3 linked regions of the Aureispira sp. CCB-E genome follow. Each later gene encodes a partner of the first gene's protein in a complex. Links are inferred from orthologs where the notes say so. Each region holds a gene or a part of one and is shown in the gene's direction. Other genes may lie near its edges.

Region 1 (5,469 bases):
GAGAGTATCGGAATCGAACCGACGACCTTTTGACTGCCAGTCAAACGCTCTAGCCAACTGAGCTAACCCCCCTTGTTGGGCACGAATATAGAATATAAAAATAAAATTTACCAAATAATTGGTATAAAATCTACTCTAATAATTGAATTTTGGGCTAAAAAGTTCAGCAGATAGAATTTTTTAGAAAAAAAATGTATTTCTAAGACTTCCTATAGTATCTTTGTGCTGCTTAAAAACAAAAGAAAATGAAAACAAGAAGTCATAAAGAAGATAAGGTAAATGTTATTACTTTGGGATGTTCCAAAAATATGGTGGATTCTGAGGTTATGATGAGTCAATTGCAAGCCAATGAATTTGAGGTAGTGCATGATAGCAACGATGCGGATGCGAATATTGTTATTGTGAATACTTGCGGATTTATTGATTTGGCTAAAGAAGAATCTGTCAATACCATCCTTCAATATGCGGATGTGCGTGCGCGAGGCGAGATTGATAAGTTGTATGTGACAGGCTGTTTATCTCAACGTTATAAAGATAATTTGGAAGAAGAAATTCCAGAGGTAGATGCTTATTTTGGAACCTTAGAATTACCTGCTTTATTAGAAAAATTAGAAGCAGATTATAAGCACGATTTAGTAGGAGAACGCCTATTAATGACACCCCCGCATTATGCCTATTTAAAAATATCCGAAGGGTGCAATCGTACTTGTTCCTTTTGTGCTATTCCTTTGATGAGAGGAAAGCATATTTCTAAATCTATCGAAGACTTGGTGACAGAAGCCAAGAACTTAGCAAAACAAGGCGTCAAAGAGTTGATGTTAATCGCACAAGAATTGACTTATTATGGGTTGGATATTTATAAAGAACGAAAACTTGCGGATTTATTGCGTGCTTTGAATGATGTAGAAGGCATTGAATGGATTCGGTTGCACTATGCTTATCCTAGTAAATTCCCATTAGATGTTTTTGATGCCATCAAGGAGTTGCCAAAGGTGTGTAATTATATAGATATGCCTTTGCAACACGCTAATAATGCCGTATTAAAACGGATGCGTCGTCAAATAACGAAAGAAGAGACCATGAAGCTTATTGAAGAAGCCCGCAAACGTGTGCCAGGCATTGCTTTTAGAACGACACTTTTGGTAGGTTATCCAGGAGAGACGGAGGAAGAATTTGAAGATATGGTAGATTTTGTACGAGAGATGAAATTTGAACGAGTTGGCGTATTTCAATATTCTCATGAAGAAAATACATTGGCGTATGATGTAGAGGATGATATACCAGCAGAGGTCAAAGCTGCTCGTGCTTCTAAAATTATGGAAGTACAAGCAGATATTTCTTGGGAGAATAATTTGGCAAAGATTGGAAAAACTTTCAACGTTTTGTTTGATCGAGTAGAGGGAGAGTTTTTTGTTGGTCGTACAGAATATGACTCTCCAGAAGTAGACAATGAGGTACTGGTTAAAACTGAAGGAAACTATGTTCGTATTGGGGATTTTGCAACGATTGAAATCATTGATGCAACCGAATATGATTTGTATGGAAAAGTAGTCAAGGCTTAAAAATTAGACAAAGTTGCTACTAAAGGAATTGTTTTAATTTTTTTATTTCTTGAAAATGAATCGTTTAAAATTGATTCTGAAAATCAAGTTTCAAAAACAAAGCAATATATTAGTGCAATAGCTACAATTTTGTAATTTTGTTACGGAATTTCTTAACACACATAAAAGACACCAAAATATGGGATGGTATAAACGTGATAAAGATAGTATAACGACTTCCACTTCTCAAAAGAAGGAAACTCCCGATGGGATTTGGCACCAATGTAATGCCTGTAAGACCACTTCAACCGTTAAGGATTTAGTAGAGAACTTGTACGTATGCCCATCTTGTAATCAGCATGAGCGTATCGGTTCTCAAGAATATTTTGAGATTATTTTTGATAAGAGCAAATATACAGAAATGTACAGCGACATTATCGCGTATGATTTCTTAGAGTTTACAGATTTAAAACCTTATCAAGAGCGCTTAGATTCTGCTCGCAAGAAAACGGACTTAGATTCTGCAATGCGTGTGGCAAAAGGAAAGGTTCAAAAAATGGACTTGGTCATAGCAGCAATGGACTTTGGTTTTATTGGAGGTTCGATGGGGTCTGTAATGGGGGAAAAAGTATCTAAAGCAATAGATTACTGTATCGAACACAAAACACCATTTATGATCATTTCTAAATCTGGTGGTGCTCGTATGATGGAATCTGCTTTTTCTTTGATGCAGATGGCTAAAATTTCGGCTAAGTTGACGCAACTAGCAGAAGCACAAGTGCCTTATTTATCTTTCTTGACGGATCCGACAACAGGAGGAGTTTCTGCCTCTTTTGCTATGTTGGGCGATTTTAACTTCTCGGAGCCTGGTGCTTTGATTGCCTTTGCAGGACCTCGTATTGTTAAAGAAACATTGAAGTTAAAAGAATTACCAAAAGGATTTCAGCGTGCTGAGTTCTTGATGGAAAGAGGATTCTTAGATTTTATTGTTGAACGAAAAAATTTAAAAGATAAAATAGAGGATATCTTGTATATTCTAAAAAAATAATCAACCTATTATAAGTAGTACTTCTATTCGGATAATAGATTTGCTACCCCATAATTTGATATAAAAATGCCTGCTAATTTTTAGCAGGCATTTTTAGTTTACTCTAACATACGTTTTAAGGCTAATAAAACATCGTATGGTCCTTCTACAATAGTGGAATTAACCAACCAGTCGGGAACAGAACCACCTAAGTCAGCAACAGATTGTTGAACTACTTTAATAATGCCGTTGCCTTGATCTATAAATAACCAATAGCCTTTGGAACGAGGGACGCGTACAATACCATCTTTTTTAGGGATATAATCAGGCAATGATTTCATGGTTACTTTTACCTGATTGCCCGTTTTGGTAAAAACAGAATGTGTGATATTATCTCGATCTGCAACGGGCCAAGGAGCATTACCCAAGTTATAGGTAATAATGTCTGTTTTTGAATTTTCCTTTAGGTTGGATACTTCTATACTTCTTGCCATAAACGCCTTTCGTTGTACGGGGTCTCTATAGGCTTCTACCGCTTTTTCTAAGGTTGTCTTAATGTAAACGGTTGCTCGGTATTCTTTAATGCTCCAACCATCAATAAAACGAGTTTCTATTTTAACGCCATTTTTTTCTTTGGCAACTTTCCAAGTACTTTGAGCATGAGATATTTGAAAGCTAAAAGAAAGCCCTAATGTTAGTAGTAGAGCACAGAAGGAGTGATGAAGTGTCTGCATTTGATGATAGTTTTTTGTTTGTTGTTTTTGGGTTCAACAAACGATGTTTTTTGAGATTGTTACGATATGAATTGACGACAATAGATGCACTTTTATGTAGTCGTCACTTCAAACCTTATAATATAAGCTAAATTGATCAATAATGCAATTACAAAAGTTAATTAAACGTTTGATAAGACTCTATATTAGTATTTTTTGATATTTAAATTCTTGATTATTAGTTGTTAAAACAATGTGTTTTTATGAAAAACAAAAAAAGTGCCGCCTTTAAACTTGGGCAACACTTTTTTAATAAGCGGTCAAAATAAACCGTGTAATAAACTATTCTAGTTTTATTGGCTATCAACGTAAAATAAAAATAGCGGACTATTGGATGTTTTTTAACAATGAAAGCGAATAAAAATAATTCTTTTGAGACAGAAAACTACTGGTCAATTATTGTAGCATCGCATCTAATATTTGATGGTTAAAATGTTCTGTCGATTGTACAAAAGCGAACTTAGCTCCTAATTTCTTTTTTGTTAACTCTGCTGTATAGGCTAAGTCTAGGACTTCACATCCTACTTGTTGGGCTCTTTCTAATGATTGAAATAAAATTTGTTTGTAGGTATTATGAGTTTTGACATAATTGTAATCTAATCCTACTAGCATAGCATTGTAGGTACTTCCATTGATTTCGCTAAATAAAATTCCAACCAAAACAGGTGATGTTGCGCCTTCTACAAATTCTGGTTTTAGGTAGAGTTGAATAACATCGTAGTTGTTATTGGCGCACATAGCTTTAAAATAATGCTTGGGTAACTTGAATACATTCAGTTCTAAAGCTTTCTCAAATACAGCCGAATAAAGTTGATAACAAGCATCTATTTCTGATTCCGATTGAGGCTTATTGGTACGCACTATAAATCTATCTTCAAACTGCAAGATTTCTTTTCGGACATTATAGCGATACTTTTGACCTAGTTGAGTCAAATAAGTTGCTCGATCATTCCAAGCTAAAGACTCTACAATACAATTGTCTAGGAGGTTGTAGTTGATTAATCCCAATTCTAAAAATACTTGTTCTAGTTCTTTGTCTTCGTACCCTACAAAGTCTCGCAACATCAACTTAGTAGCGCCTACTTGTTCCATGGTCTCTTGCATTGCTTTTACCAATAAAGCTAGAGCTTCCTTCCAGTTATTGTGTTCTCGATTAATATAAACATGCTCTCCTTTTGTAATCATAGAACCTGTCATGACATTTTTAGAGCTAAGGACATAAGGATCTTCTTGGCGCATCAACTCAACTTTGGCAGAAACAGAAGCAGGAGAAAACATATCATCTTTGACTAGGGCAGTGGTAAAGAATGTTTTTAAAACAATAGTACCTTGTGAGTCTTTGATGGTTACATACTGGAATTTCCAGTTATTTTCAGGTGCTGAATTGCCTTGAAAACATTGTTCTACCAGTTTTAAATTATCATAGTTTAAATTGCCATTATTGATAAATAGTTGATCCCATTCTTTTTTATGAACCTTATTGATGGAATCTTTTATTTCAATTTGTAAACTAGTCCTGCTTTCTTTTTCAGAATCTTGGGAACCGTTAATACTGATATTAAAGCTTGGGATGTCAAATACTTTGCTAACATAGGCACAACTACTACCTGCATCTATTAGTGCATGCAGATAATTTACTTGCAATGCTTCCAACATATTATTGATGTCTTGCTTGCTTAAATTATTATTAATCATAAAACGGACGCCACTTTTTTTCATTGGTACTGCTGGAAAAGCTGCAGAATTTAAGTAAAAACCATCGTCTTTCATTTTGCTGACAATATCATAGGTAATAGCGGGTAAGCCAGCGGGAATAAAAAACAGAGGGCTATCTGTTTGCATGAATTGAGGTAAGGATAACTCATTAAGTCGAGTATTGGTATAATCAATTAATTCTCTTAATTCTGCCTGCCGTTCTTCTAAGGCTTGGGACATATGGAATTTGATCGAAGCACATGCGGCTCCCAACATTGGAGGTTGTATGGGACCGCAAAAAATATAGGTAGAGCCGCAGTTACGAACCTTCTCTTCCATTTCCGCATTGGGAAACACCATACATCCACCTGCTGCACCAAATGATTTGTTGAGAGATACCGCTAAAACCATTTTATTATGATGCTTCATATGG
Region 2 (5,445 bases), 2.4 Mb from region 1 along the record:
CAGTCGGATTATTTTCATCATAAAGAATCCATTTGCCATGACGAATTCCATCCACCATCAAACCTCGGGCTAAAATACTATTGTTTTTATCATAGTAGAGGCATTCTCCTTGCATTAGGTCGTTGACAAAATTGGCACGAACACTGATATCGGTATGGAAGTTAGTATAAATCCATTCGCCTTGTTTAATACCATTTGTATTGTAGCTACCCTGAACATCAGGTTGGTGGTTTTTACGGCTATATTGGGATACATAAAATTTCCAAGGACCGCTTCTGGTATCATTGATGTATTCGCCTTCTGCATAAACGAGTCCTTGTGCATCTTTTAGTTCCCAGTAACCTGTTTTTTTGCCGTTATCTAGCTTGTTTTGACTATAAATTGGGTTGATTGTAGTAAAAAAAACAAACAAAGCAATTGTATTCAATATTCTCATAACAATTGATTTTAGTGAACTTGTTTAAGAATAAGCAGAACTCAAGTTAGGAATGTGTATTGAGTTTATTTTTAAACAATTTCTGTGATTCATTTAAGTAGGTAACTAGGAGTGTATTAGTTTGTGTGATGATTGATACAACAAGGAAGCCCTAGTGAATTACTTGTGATAGATAGATAGTTATATTATTAAGTACGTGGAATTGTTAAGATTCGTTAATAAGAAAAATGTTAATGAAATGTTAAAAATATTTTTATTCTTACCTCTTTAAAATCTATTTTATTGTTAATGTATCTGTTTATGAAAAGGTAACCTTTGTTTTTTTATAATTGAGAATTATGGATTTTGTTTTTTAATCAATTGTTTCATTTTTATTGGGTTTTGTTTATTTTTTTGTCTTTTAGGAAGTTTTTTATAATCTTTATTTATATTTGTTGAAATAAAAGTTTTAAATTAATAATCTACATTATTATGAAACACTCCATTCTAATGGTAGCTTTGATGTTACTATTTTCCCTTGTTATTTCCTGCTCTAAACAAAAAGAAGCAGAAGAAACCCAAAATCAAATTTCCCAAAACACCATTGAAAGAACTTTTGTATACAACCAGAAAGAATACAAAATCTTGTTCGGCAAAGAGGAGCACTTTATACCAAATGAAGAAAGTGCCTTGTTAGAAAGTTTAGTAGCAGAGCAATCAGATGTTGTTGCCTTTTCGTTTTCAGGTAGAGAGAAGAAGATACATTTATTCAATTCCGAAATGGAAGGTTATAAATATTATGAGGAACATATAGATGAAAAAGTAGGGCGACAGTTCCAAGTTGGGCACGCCACCAACTTATTAAGAGACCAACTAATTGCACGGTATGGGGTAGATATAAATTACAATGATCCTCAAATCTATGCAGAAACGAAAGCAGCAATAGATGCTATTTATAACGAATTTAAAATTGTAGGAACACCGCCTAGAGATGTCGAAGCTTTTATGGGAAAATTGGGAGAAGGTAGAAGTGCAAGTAGAAACAACAACTCTTGGCGACTATGGGAGGACGCAATCCAAAATGGGGAAATGTTTAATCTAGAAACAGAACCCAATGTTTGGTTTTGGATACATGGGGAATGGGATTGCAACTGGACTTATGCTGCTGCAAACTTAGACTGGAATTACAGACAAAGTAATCAATCTTGGGAAGATTGTATTTCTTCTTATTGTTTTAATTTTCAACCAGGTGCTGATGCAATGGCTTTTGCTGTTTATAAAGATGGTTTCTTTACACAAGGAAATTGTAAAAAACTTGTTACTACAATTAATGAAAGTGATTGGAATAATGGTTATGTTGCTCGTTGTTGGAATGATTTAACAGCGGATCATTTTGGAGGCTTATTTTGTACTACTGTAAATGATAATATATCTTCTTTAAGGATGCAAATAGTGTGGGACGGTTGTCCTGTAGATTTTAATGACTTATAAAAGAAAATAATGAAAAATATCATTTTAATATTACTATTTACTTTTAGTAGTAGTTTTATTTCAGCACAACATAATATTTCTGCTACTGCTGGATGGACAGTTTCTACTTTATATAAAGTGGGGACAAGAGCAGCATTAAATACAAGTTCTTATTACGCTGATTTGTATGAATTTACGCCATTTTATACACTCAATATAAATGTAAAATATGAGTATACCTATAATTTATTTAGGTTGTCAACAGGCTTTTCTTTACTTTCTTTGGGGGCTAATGATTATTTTTTTAAAGGCTTTGAAAATGTTTTTATGTATTTAACCATACCTGTTCTATTGGGTTACAAAAAAAACTTTTCTAAAGAAATATCTTTAGTCATAGAAGGCGGTTCTGAATTTGGGCTAAGTTTAGCAAATGTAGGAAGTGTGATAAATGCTGCAAAAAAAGGACAAACAAGACCCTATATAGGACTTTTGTTTGGCATTGAAGGAAAATACAAAAGATTTAGTTTAGGAGCTAGATTTCACTTAGGTTTGAATGATTTTGAGCAACATACCTTTTCAAGTAAAAATGAAACGATTTATTTCAAACACATAGGTAGCACGATATACTTAGGCTACACGATTTGGGATTCTTCTAAGGTTAAAAAGAAGAAACAAAAGGAGTAGAATGGTTATTGGTAAATTTGATAAATAAAATTCTAGAAAAGTTTCTTTAGCATTGGCTAAAAGGAACTTTTCTGCTTTTTATTCTAAACGATTATTTTTATGAAAGTTAATGCTATCTACTTAAAGTATTTTCTCTAACTTGTTTATTCAATCAATCTGCTTACTTTTTAGTAGACTATTATTATGACAAGCACAAAAGCTAAAAAATAAAATTGGCGTATATGAATTATTACCACGTATCTCATCGAAAACTTAGAGAGGGAACTATTCTTACTTTAGGTGTTTACGGAGAGCGAATTCGCAGACATGATTCAATAGAAAAAGAATACGCTACTTATATTAAAGAAGAAATATTTGAAGCAATTCGCGTACATCATTATGCTAGCCTACCATCTAGGTTGAATTGTACTTTTTTATTTGCCGATTTGGCAATCGCTAGAACATTTTATGCCTACAAGAGTTATGTCTATGAAGTAGAGATTGATGAAGGTGTACCTTTATTGGCTGAAATGGATTTGCTCCATTGTGATGGATTGAGTTATGAGAAAATTACAAGCTGTGCGCACAAGTATTGGCAAGGGAAAAAACATCCTAATAGTGGAAGCTTAGAAGTCCTGATAGAAGGAAAGGTAAAAGTCAAAAAAATGGTTCTAGCTCCTTCTAATATTTGGGATTTGTAAAAATAGTAGTAGATTTGAGTCTTAAACGTCTTATCATTTTAATCCTTGAGGTAAAATTATTGGGACAAAGATTGATCTGACGCATTGATTTAGAGGTTGGTCGATATAGATGTGACCTCTTATCTGAAAGAAAACTAAATATTTTGTTGATAACCTATATATGCCCAATTTATCTATAAAAACTTACTAATCCTTTTATAAAAAACTTTCAAACTATGTTATTTCTAGATTTTGAAAAGCCAATTGAGGAACTATACGAACAACTAGCAGAACTAAAGAAAACTGCAGATTTGAACCATGATGTGGATGCATTAAATACTGCTGTTGCTGCATTAGAAAAGAAAATTGTAAGCACTCGAAAAAACATATACAACAATTTAACTGGGTGGCAAAAAGTACAACTTTCTAGACATCCTAAAAGACCTTATACCTTATTTTACATTGAACAAATGTGCTCTCGCTTTGTAGAAATGCATGGAGATCGTTGCTTCAAGGATGATAAAGCAATTGTTGGGGGAATTGGCAAGATTGATAAACATAGTGTTATGATTATTGGTCAACAAAAGGGAGAAGATATCAAGATGCGTCAATATCGTAATTTTGGTATGCCAAACCCAGAAGGATATCGCAAGGCATTGCGTTTGATGAAAACAGCAGAGCGCTTGGATTTACCTGTTATTTGTTTGATTGATACGCCAGGTGCATTTCCTGGAATCGAGGCAGAGGAACGTGGTCAAGCAGAGGCGATTGCTCGCAACTTGTTTGAAATGGCAAAACTTCGTGTGCCAATTATTTGCGTTGTAATTGGAGAAGGTGCTTCTGGAGGTGCTTTGGGAATTGGTGTTGGAAATCGTACTTTTATGATGGAAAATACATGGTATACAGTTATTTCTCCAGAGTCTTGTTCTACGATTCTTTGGCGCAATGTAGAGCACAAGAAAGAAGCTGCTGAAGCTCTAAAATTGACAGGAGCAGATGCGTTAGAATTTGGTATCATTGATGGAATAATTAAAGAACCTGTTGGAGGAGCACATCTACAACCAGAAGAAGCCGCAAAAATATTGAAGCGTCACCTTAAAAAAGAATTGACTGCTTTGAGTGAGTTAACTAAAGATGAATTGGTGCAGTCTCGTATCGAAAAGTATAGCCAAATGGGACGTGTTACTTACAAAAAGTAGTTGTTAACAATAAATTTTTAAACAAGCATTAATTTTTTTTGTCCTAAATTTGATAAATTAATGCTTGTCTTTTGTTTGTTTTAGTAATGTAGATAGATTACTAAATTATTAATGGATGATAATCTATAATAAAAAGATCAACACCAATTAATTACATTAAATATTCCCCCGATATGAGCTTGTTAACTGGAATAAAAGAAAATTTGTATCAACGAAAGTTGAAACAATGCGCCAAACAAAATAGACAAAGATCGTCTTGCAATCTTGATACGGCAAAAAATATAGGAATTCTTTTTGATGCTAGCAGTGAGACCGATACACAGACCGTTTTATCATTCAAAAGAGCGTTGCAAACACAACGAAAACAGGTAGCTGTGATGGGATACAAAGATGTAAAGGAACTTAGTGAGGACGAAAAATTTCCCGTTTTTTGCAACAAAGATTTGGGCTTGAGTCAAACGCCCAAAAAACAAGAGGTGCTAGATTTTATTCAACAGCCATTTGATTTGTTGATTGCTTTGCATATCAACAATTGCCAACCTTTGGAGTACATCTCAGCTGCTTCAGCAGCTAAATTTAGAATTGGGCATTATAGAGAAGAGAAGACCGATTTTTATGATTTTATGGTGTATGGCAAAAGTCAAAGTTTAAGAGCCATCATTCAACAGATGGAGACTTATTTAAGAAAGATTCATTAAGTTAAATTATGAGCAAAATATTTACAGGTACAGGAGTAGCTTTGGTCACTCCCTTCAAAAACGGAGTCGTAGATTACGATGGTTTGGAGCGATTGATTAATCATAATATAGATGGTGGGGTAGAGTTCTTAGTGTCCTTAGGAACAACAGGGGAGTCGGTGACATTAAGCGAAACGGAAAAGCACGCTGTACTAGATTTTACAGTCAAAATTGCTGCTGGTAGAGTTGCGATTGTTGCAGGCTTCGGAGGAAATAACACGGCGGCAGTTATTAAAAGTATTCAAAACTACCATTTTAAAGGAATTGATGGGATTTTATCG
Region 3 (5,373 bases), 3.8 Mb from region 1 along the record:
TGGTCGGATAGAGCAAGAAGAACGCTTGTTTTTTAGCCATTTTTTGAATAATGAAATGGGAAAACTAAGTGATTTAATTACTGCTCCTTATTTAACAAAGTCGGATTGCCAAAAAGTAAGCTTGCATGGTCGTTTGACGATTTTTGTTATTGTAGCTGCGGTTGCTTTGACTGACAACCAATTTCAAATAGAGGAGCAAGAGAAGTTAAGTCGTTTTGCAGAAATATTTGAATTGACTGCTGAGCAAGAAAAGGAGTTGTTTCGGATGGCACAGGATTATACCTTAGAAATTAAGTTAAAGGTAACAGGCAAAGCTCTTAGTATAGAAGCTTTGCACGAATTTGCAGACAAAATAGCTATGGAACGCCAGCGTGCCGAACAAATACAAGCCAAATTTAAAGCTTAGTGACTGCTTCTTGCAAAATTGCTTCATAAACAGCTCGCCATCCTTTCCATTGAGCTTGTTCACAGAAAGAGTTATTGTGCCAAATACTAATTAAATGCCCTTCTACTTGCTTGGTTTGCTCAATAATCTGATGAGCTTGTTTAATAGCTTCTTTGGGAGTAAGGTTTAGATACGTATTTAAGGTAACATCCATCAACTGAAATGGAAAAACTTGGAGCTCGGTACATTCTTCTGTTTCCAAATTATACCAATAAAATGGATGGGCTATACTAGCTCTAAAACCTAGCTGTTGGGCATAACCCATGGTATAATCTTCCTGAATTCCTAATTGGGCAAGTTCAGAATATGTTTTAGGGAATTGCAACATTAAAAAATGTTGCCTACTTTTTTGTATGGATTGTTGCGTAATGTCTCGTAAACGATAAAGCTCTTTTTTCGTAATGGCTTGATTTCGATTAGATCCAAAAGAGGGGTGTATTCCTATTGGATGTGTTTGGCTTTTGGTCTGAATCAGCTCTCGAAAATGTTTATTACTATGATGAATGTTTTTATCATAAGTCCCATAATCACCTACCAACCAAAAATAGATGGGATGGATTTGATAGGTTGAATCTAAACTGTCTAAATAATCAAACGTATAATAAGGGTCCTTTTGCAATCGTAACCAAGTCTTGATTTGTGCTACAAGAGTCGTGCGGTCTAAACGCAAGAGGTTTTTGGCAAAAGCTGCTCCTTGTCGAAGCCAACCTTTGTTTAAAAAAGCATAGGCATAATCAATATCGTAAGTAGGCGTGTATTGATAAGAAGGGGAATGGTATTCGAGGTAAGGATAGTGTTGTTGTAACAATCTTTTAATTCTTTGAGCCCAAAGATTGACCAAGGGTTGTTGCAAAAATCCATGTTTATAAGCTTGGCTGTTATTGGCTGAAAAACGCCCAAACTGATCGGCATCAAAAGGTAGGTACTCTTCGTAACGACTGACAAGATAAAAACTAAGGGCAAATGGGTCAAAAGGAAAAATAGCCTGTTGATTATGAAGGGTAGAAGGGTGAAAAAATGCAGCCATTAAGTTTTTATGCTCTTTAAAATCAAGACGAATGGCTCGTATTCCTGTTTCGAATAAAAAAGAATGTGGAGAAAACTGCAACACATCTTCAATAAAGTGATTGCTATAATTGATTTTGGCGACTTCTTTTGTTTGGTTAAAAGCATAAAGATCAGTGCTAAGGCTTACCTTAGGAATACCTAAAATTTGATTGAATATTAAGTCAAAAATATAAGAAATCCTAGGGTTTAGAGTAGGGGTATAGATGAAAATTTCATTCATTTTTTGGATTTGATGTTTGTGTTTAAGTGGTTGTTATTTAGTTGTTTATGTGTTTTTGTTGTAAGGGGGGAGGTAATTCTACCTTAGATATGCGTACCAAATAATTGCTTTTTGTAATAGAAGCCTTATATTTGTTTCAAATTTCTTTTATCTTTCTGGTATTAGAAATGGGTAAAATTGACTTTTTTAAGTCCAAATTACAAAATTTAATACAAAAAAAATACTAGTGGCTACAACATCAGATATTCGCAAAGGAATGTGTCTTGAACACAACGGGCAGACATATATCATCGTGGAGTTTCAACATGTGAAACCTGGTAAAGGAAACGCATTTGTACGCACGAAACTAAAGAACTTAACAAATGGAAAAGTAGTAGATCACACTTTTCCTGCAGGACACAAGATTGAAGATGTGCGCGTGGAGCGTCGTCAATATCAATATTTGTATGATGATGAGGAGCGTCTGTACTTCATGAACAACGAAACATTCAACCAGATTGATGTCATGAAAGAAATGGTAGACAATCTTCAATTTTTGAAGGAAGGTATGGACGTAGAAGTATTGTTCCATGCAGAAAAAGAAATTCCATTGGCTTGTAGTTTGCCACAATATATTATCTTAGAGGTAACAGAGGTAGAACCAGGAGCAAAAGGGAATACAGCAACCAATACCTTAACACCTGCTATTGTTGAAACTGGAGCGGAAGTACGTGTTCCTTTATTTATTAAGCAAGGAGATTTGATTCGTATTGAGTCTGAAACAGGCGCTTATATGGAGCGTATGAAAAAATAACCTTGTGGTTAAAAGACTTAAAAGACTATAGAAACTTAATATTTTATACCTAATAAAAACGAACTTATTATGGAGTTTGAGAAAATCAAAGAACTCATTAAGTTGATTCAGAAAAGTAAAATCAGCGAATTTAAATATGAAGACGAGGCTTCTAAAATTAGTATTCGTACTAAAAACTATTCTGCTCAGAAAGAGGTTATTGTACAGCCTTCTGTTATGCCAGGAATGCAAGTACCAAGTGTTGCTGCTACGCCTGTAGCTCCTGCTGCTAACAATGATAATGCTGCCACTCCTGCCGCTACCAAAGAAAGTGCACCAGCAGCAGAAGAATCAAATAATTATATTGAAATTAAATCGCCAATGGTAGGTACTTTCTACCGCTCTGCATCACCAGAAAAACCAGCGTTTGTAAAAGTTGGAGATTCTATTGGTGGTGATGATACGGTTTGTTTGATTGAGGCTATGAAATTGTTTAATGAGGTTAAAGCAGAAGTTGAAGGTCGTATTGTGAAAGTAATGGTAGAGGATGCTAGCCCTGTTGAATATGGACAAGTATTGTTCTTAGTTGAGCCAGCTTAATATTAGATAACGTCGTGTAGATGGACTGTTTTGTAAGCTTTATTGTGCAAGCAATAAAGATAAATAAGTGCTATCTACAAGGGATGAATTCTATTAAAGTCCTAATCAAAAACAAATAATATGTTCAAGAAAATATTAATTGCCAATCGAGGCGAGATAGCTTTGCGTGTTATTAGAACATGTAAAGAAATGGGCATCAAAACTGTTGCTATTTATTCAACAGCAGATGCTGACAGTCTACATGTGCGCTTCGCTGATGAAGCAGTTTGTGTAGGACCTCCAGCAAGTAATTTGTCGTACTTAAACATTCCTAATATTATGGCTGCGGTAGAAATTACCAATGCCGATGCCGTGCATCCTGGATATGGATTCTTGGCAGAGAATGCTGAGTTTGCTGAAATTTGTGCGCAAAGTGAAGTGAAATTTATCGGTCCAGATCCTGACCATATTCGCAAAATGGGAGATAAAATTACCGCTAAGGAGACAATGGTAAAAGCAGGCGTGCCTGTTATTCCTGGTTCTGATGGCTTGGTAAAAAATCTGGATGATGCTAAAACCATTGCTCAAGAAGTTGGGTATCCGATCATGCTTAAAGCTACCGCTGGTGGTGGTGGTAAAGGAATGCGTTTGGTTTGGAATGAAGACGAGTTAGAGTCTAATTTGACTGCTGCTCAAAATGAGGCTAGAGCTTCTTTTGGTAACGACGGTATGTATATCGAGAAGTTTGTAGAAGAGCCACGTCACATTGAAGTGCAAATTGCTGGTGATCAATATGGTGAAGTTTGTCACCTTTCAGAGCGTGAATGTTCTATCCAACGTCGCCACCAAAAATTATTGGAAGAATCACCTTCTCCTTATTTGACAGATGAATTGCGTGAAAAAATGGGAGCTGCTGCGGTTGCTGCTGGTAAAGCAATCAACTATGAGGGAGTAGGTACTGTAGAATTCTTGGTGGACAAACATCACAACTTCTACTTTATGGAAATGAATACTCGTATTCAAGTAGAACATACTGTAACGGAAGAAGTGATTGATTATGATTTGATCCGTGAGCAAATTAAAATTGCTGCTGGTGAGAAAATTTCAGGTGAAAATTATTATCCAACGATGCACGCAATTGAGTGCCGTATCAATGCAGAAGATCCTTTCATGAACTTCCGTCCTTGTCCAGGAAAAATTACATCTTTCCACAGTTCTAAAGGACACGGGATTCGTGTAGATACACACGTATATGCAGGATATACGATTTCTCCTTATTATGATTCTATGATTGCAAAGTTGATTTGTAAAGCTAGAACAAGAGAGGAATGTATTAGCAAAATGCGTCGTGCCTTGGATGAATTTATTGTAGAGGGAATTAAAACGACAGTTCCTTTCCATCGTATGTTGATGGATAATGAGAACTTTATCTCTGGTAACTTTACAACCAAATTCATTGACTCGATGGATTTAGATAAGTTAAAACCAAAAGAAAGTTAAGTGCTTTTTTTTGAAAATATAGTGGAGTCTAGCCATATTGGTTAGACTCTTTTTATTTTTATAGGGAGTATTTGGGTTTGATACGCTGATATTGAAAAGAAATAGGGAAGTGAGGATAGTGGTGAGCACTTGTCGTTCGTTTGATTATGATAACATACACCAATATCAAATTCTATGGATCAAATTATTGGTACCGCATTTGTAACACCTTTTGTATGATGAACTATTTTTTATACTTCTGCTTTTTTATTGGATTACTTCCCTCTTTTTTGTTGGCACAAGAAAACCCCAAACTAGCTATAGCCAAGCTAGATAGTCTCGGTGTATTAGCTTATTATCAAGAAGATTTTAGGCAAGCCACTCATTTTTGGGAACAAATGAAAACAACTATAGAAACGCATGGCTTAGAGGAAGCATATTTAGGAGAACTCCAATATCTTGCTGCGTTGTATTTAGAAACCGAGCAATATACCTCCGCAGAACGCTTGTATTTAAAGTTGCTTGAATTGCAAAAGGCTTCCAATCAGGTTGAACATCTCTTTTATATTCAATGTATCGGTCAGTTAGGGTATTGTTACTATGGAATGGGGCGTTATGAAGCGGCAGAAGTATCTTATTTAGAAGCATTAAAAATCGCTCGTTCTATATTGGAAGACGAGGCACCTACCTATTCGAGTCTACTCAATAACTTGGCATTATTATACAATACGCTAGGAAAATATGAAGAGGCGGAACAACTCTATTTGGAAGTTCTAGAAATTGATAAAAAAAGTAATAGTACGCATTATT

What was found.
Region 2: the proteins of accD (region 1) and QP953_RS18665 are in contact, whole or in part, in a solved structure (PDB 8UXZ), measured with the Escherichia coli proteins. The link is inferred for Aureispira sp. CCB-E from one-to-one orthologs.
Region 3: the proteins of accD (region 1) and accB are in contact, whole or in part, in a solved structure (PDB 8UXZ), measured with the Escherichia coli proteins. The link is inferred for Aureispira sp. CCB-E from one-to-one orthologs.

Annotation. Positions count from the first base shown.
Region 1 is NZ_CP133671.1:2,457,980-2,463,448, forward strand. What follows is about bases 748-3,664. They hold accD (acetyl-CoA carboxylase, carboxyltransferase subunit beta), read left to right. Parts: upstream 748-1,740; coding sequence 1,741-2,589; downstream 2,590-3,664. Other genes in these bases: rimO (30S ribosomal protein S12 methylthiotransferase RimO), read left to right, coding at 748-1,562; QP953_RS09435 (hypothetical protein), read right to left, coding at 2,688-3,302. In the rest of the region: more of rimO, read left to right, coding at 246-747; QP953_RS09440 (aminotransferase class I/II-fold pyridoxal phosphate-dependent enzyme), read right to left, coding at 3,738-5,469.
Region 2 is NZ_CP133671.1:4,824,815-4,830,259, reverse strand. What follows is about bases 2,553-5,445. They hold QP953_RS18665 (acetyl-CoA carboxylase carboxyltransferase subunit alpha), read left to right. Parts: upstream 2,553-3,464; coding sequence 3,465-4,427; downstream 4,428-5,445. Other genes in these bases: dapA (4-hydroxy-tetrahydrodipicolinate synthase), read left to right, coding at 5,134-5,445; QP953_RS18660 (DUF6913 domain-containing protein), read left to right, coding at 4,601-5,125; QP953_RS18670 (hypothetical protein), read left to right, coding at 2,791-3,249; QP953_RS18675 (hypothetical protein), read left to right, coding at 2,553-2,569. Also shown: QP953_RS18685 (hypothetical protein), read right to left, coding at 1-436; QP953_RS18680 (hypothetical protein), read left to right, coding at 908-1,906; more of QP953_RS18675, read left to right, coding at 1,916-2,552. UniProt on the Escherichia coli protein: Component of the acetyl coenzyme A carboxylase (ACC) complex. First, biotin carboxylase catalyzes the carboxylation of biotin on its carrier protein (BCCP) and then the CO(2) group is transferred by the carboxyltransferase to acetyl-CoA to form malonyl-CoA.
Region 3 is NZ_CP133671.1:6,255,649-6,261,021, reverse strand. What follows is about bases 1,530-4,350. They hold accB (acetyl-CoA carboxylase biotin carboxyl carrier protein), read left to right. Parts: upstream 1,530-2,595; coding sequence 2,596-3,105; downstream 3,106-4,350. Other genes in these bases: accC (acetyl-CoA carboxylase biotin carboxylase subunit), read left to right, coding at 3,226-4,350; efp (elongation factor P), read left to right, coding at 1,960-2,526; QP953_RS24270 (polysaccharide deacetylase family protein), read right to left, coding at 1,530-1,733. Also shown: QP953_RS24275 (hypothetical protein), read left to right, coding at 1-406; more of QP953_RS24270, read right to left, coding at 396-1,529; more of accC, read left to right, coding at 4,351-4,584; QP953_RS24250 (CHAT domain-containing tetratricopeptide repeat protein), read left to right, coding at 4,800-5,373. UniProt on the Escherichia coli protein: This protein is a component of the acetyl coenzyme A carboxylase complex; first, biotin carboxylase catalyzes the carboxylation of the carrier protein and then the transcarboxylase transfers the carboxyl group to form malonyl-CoA.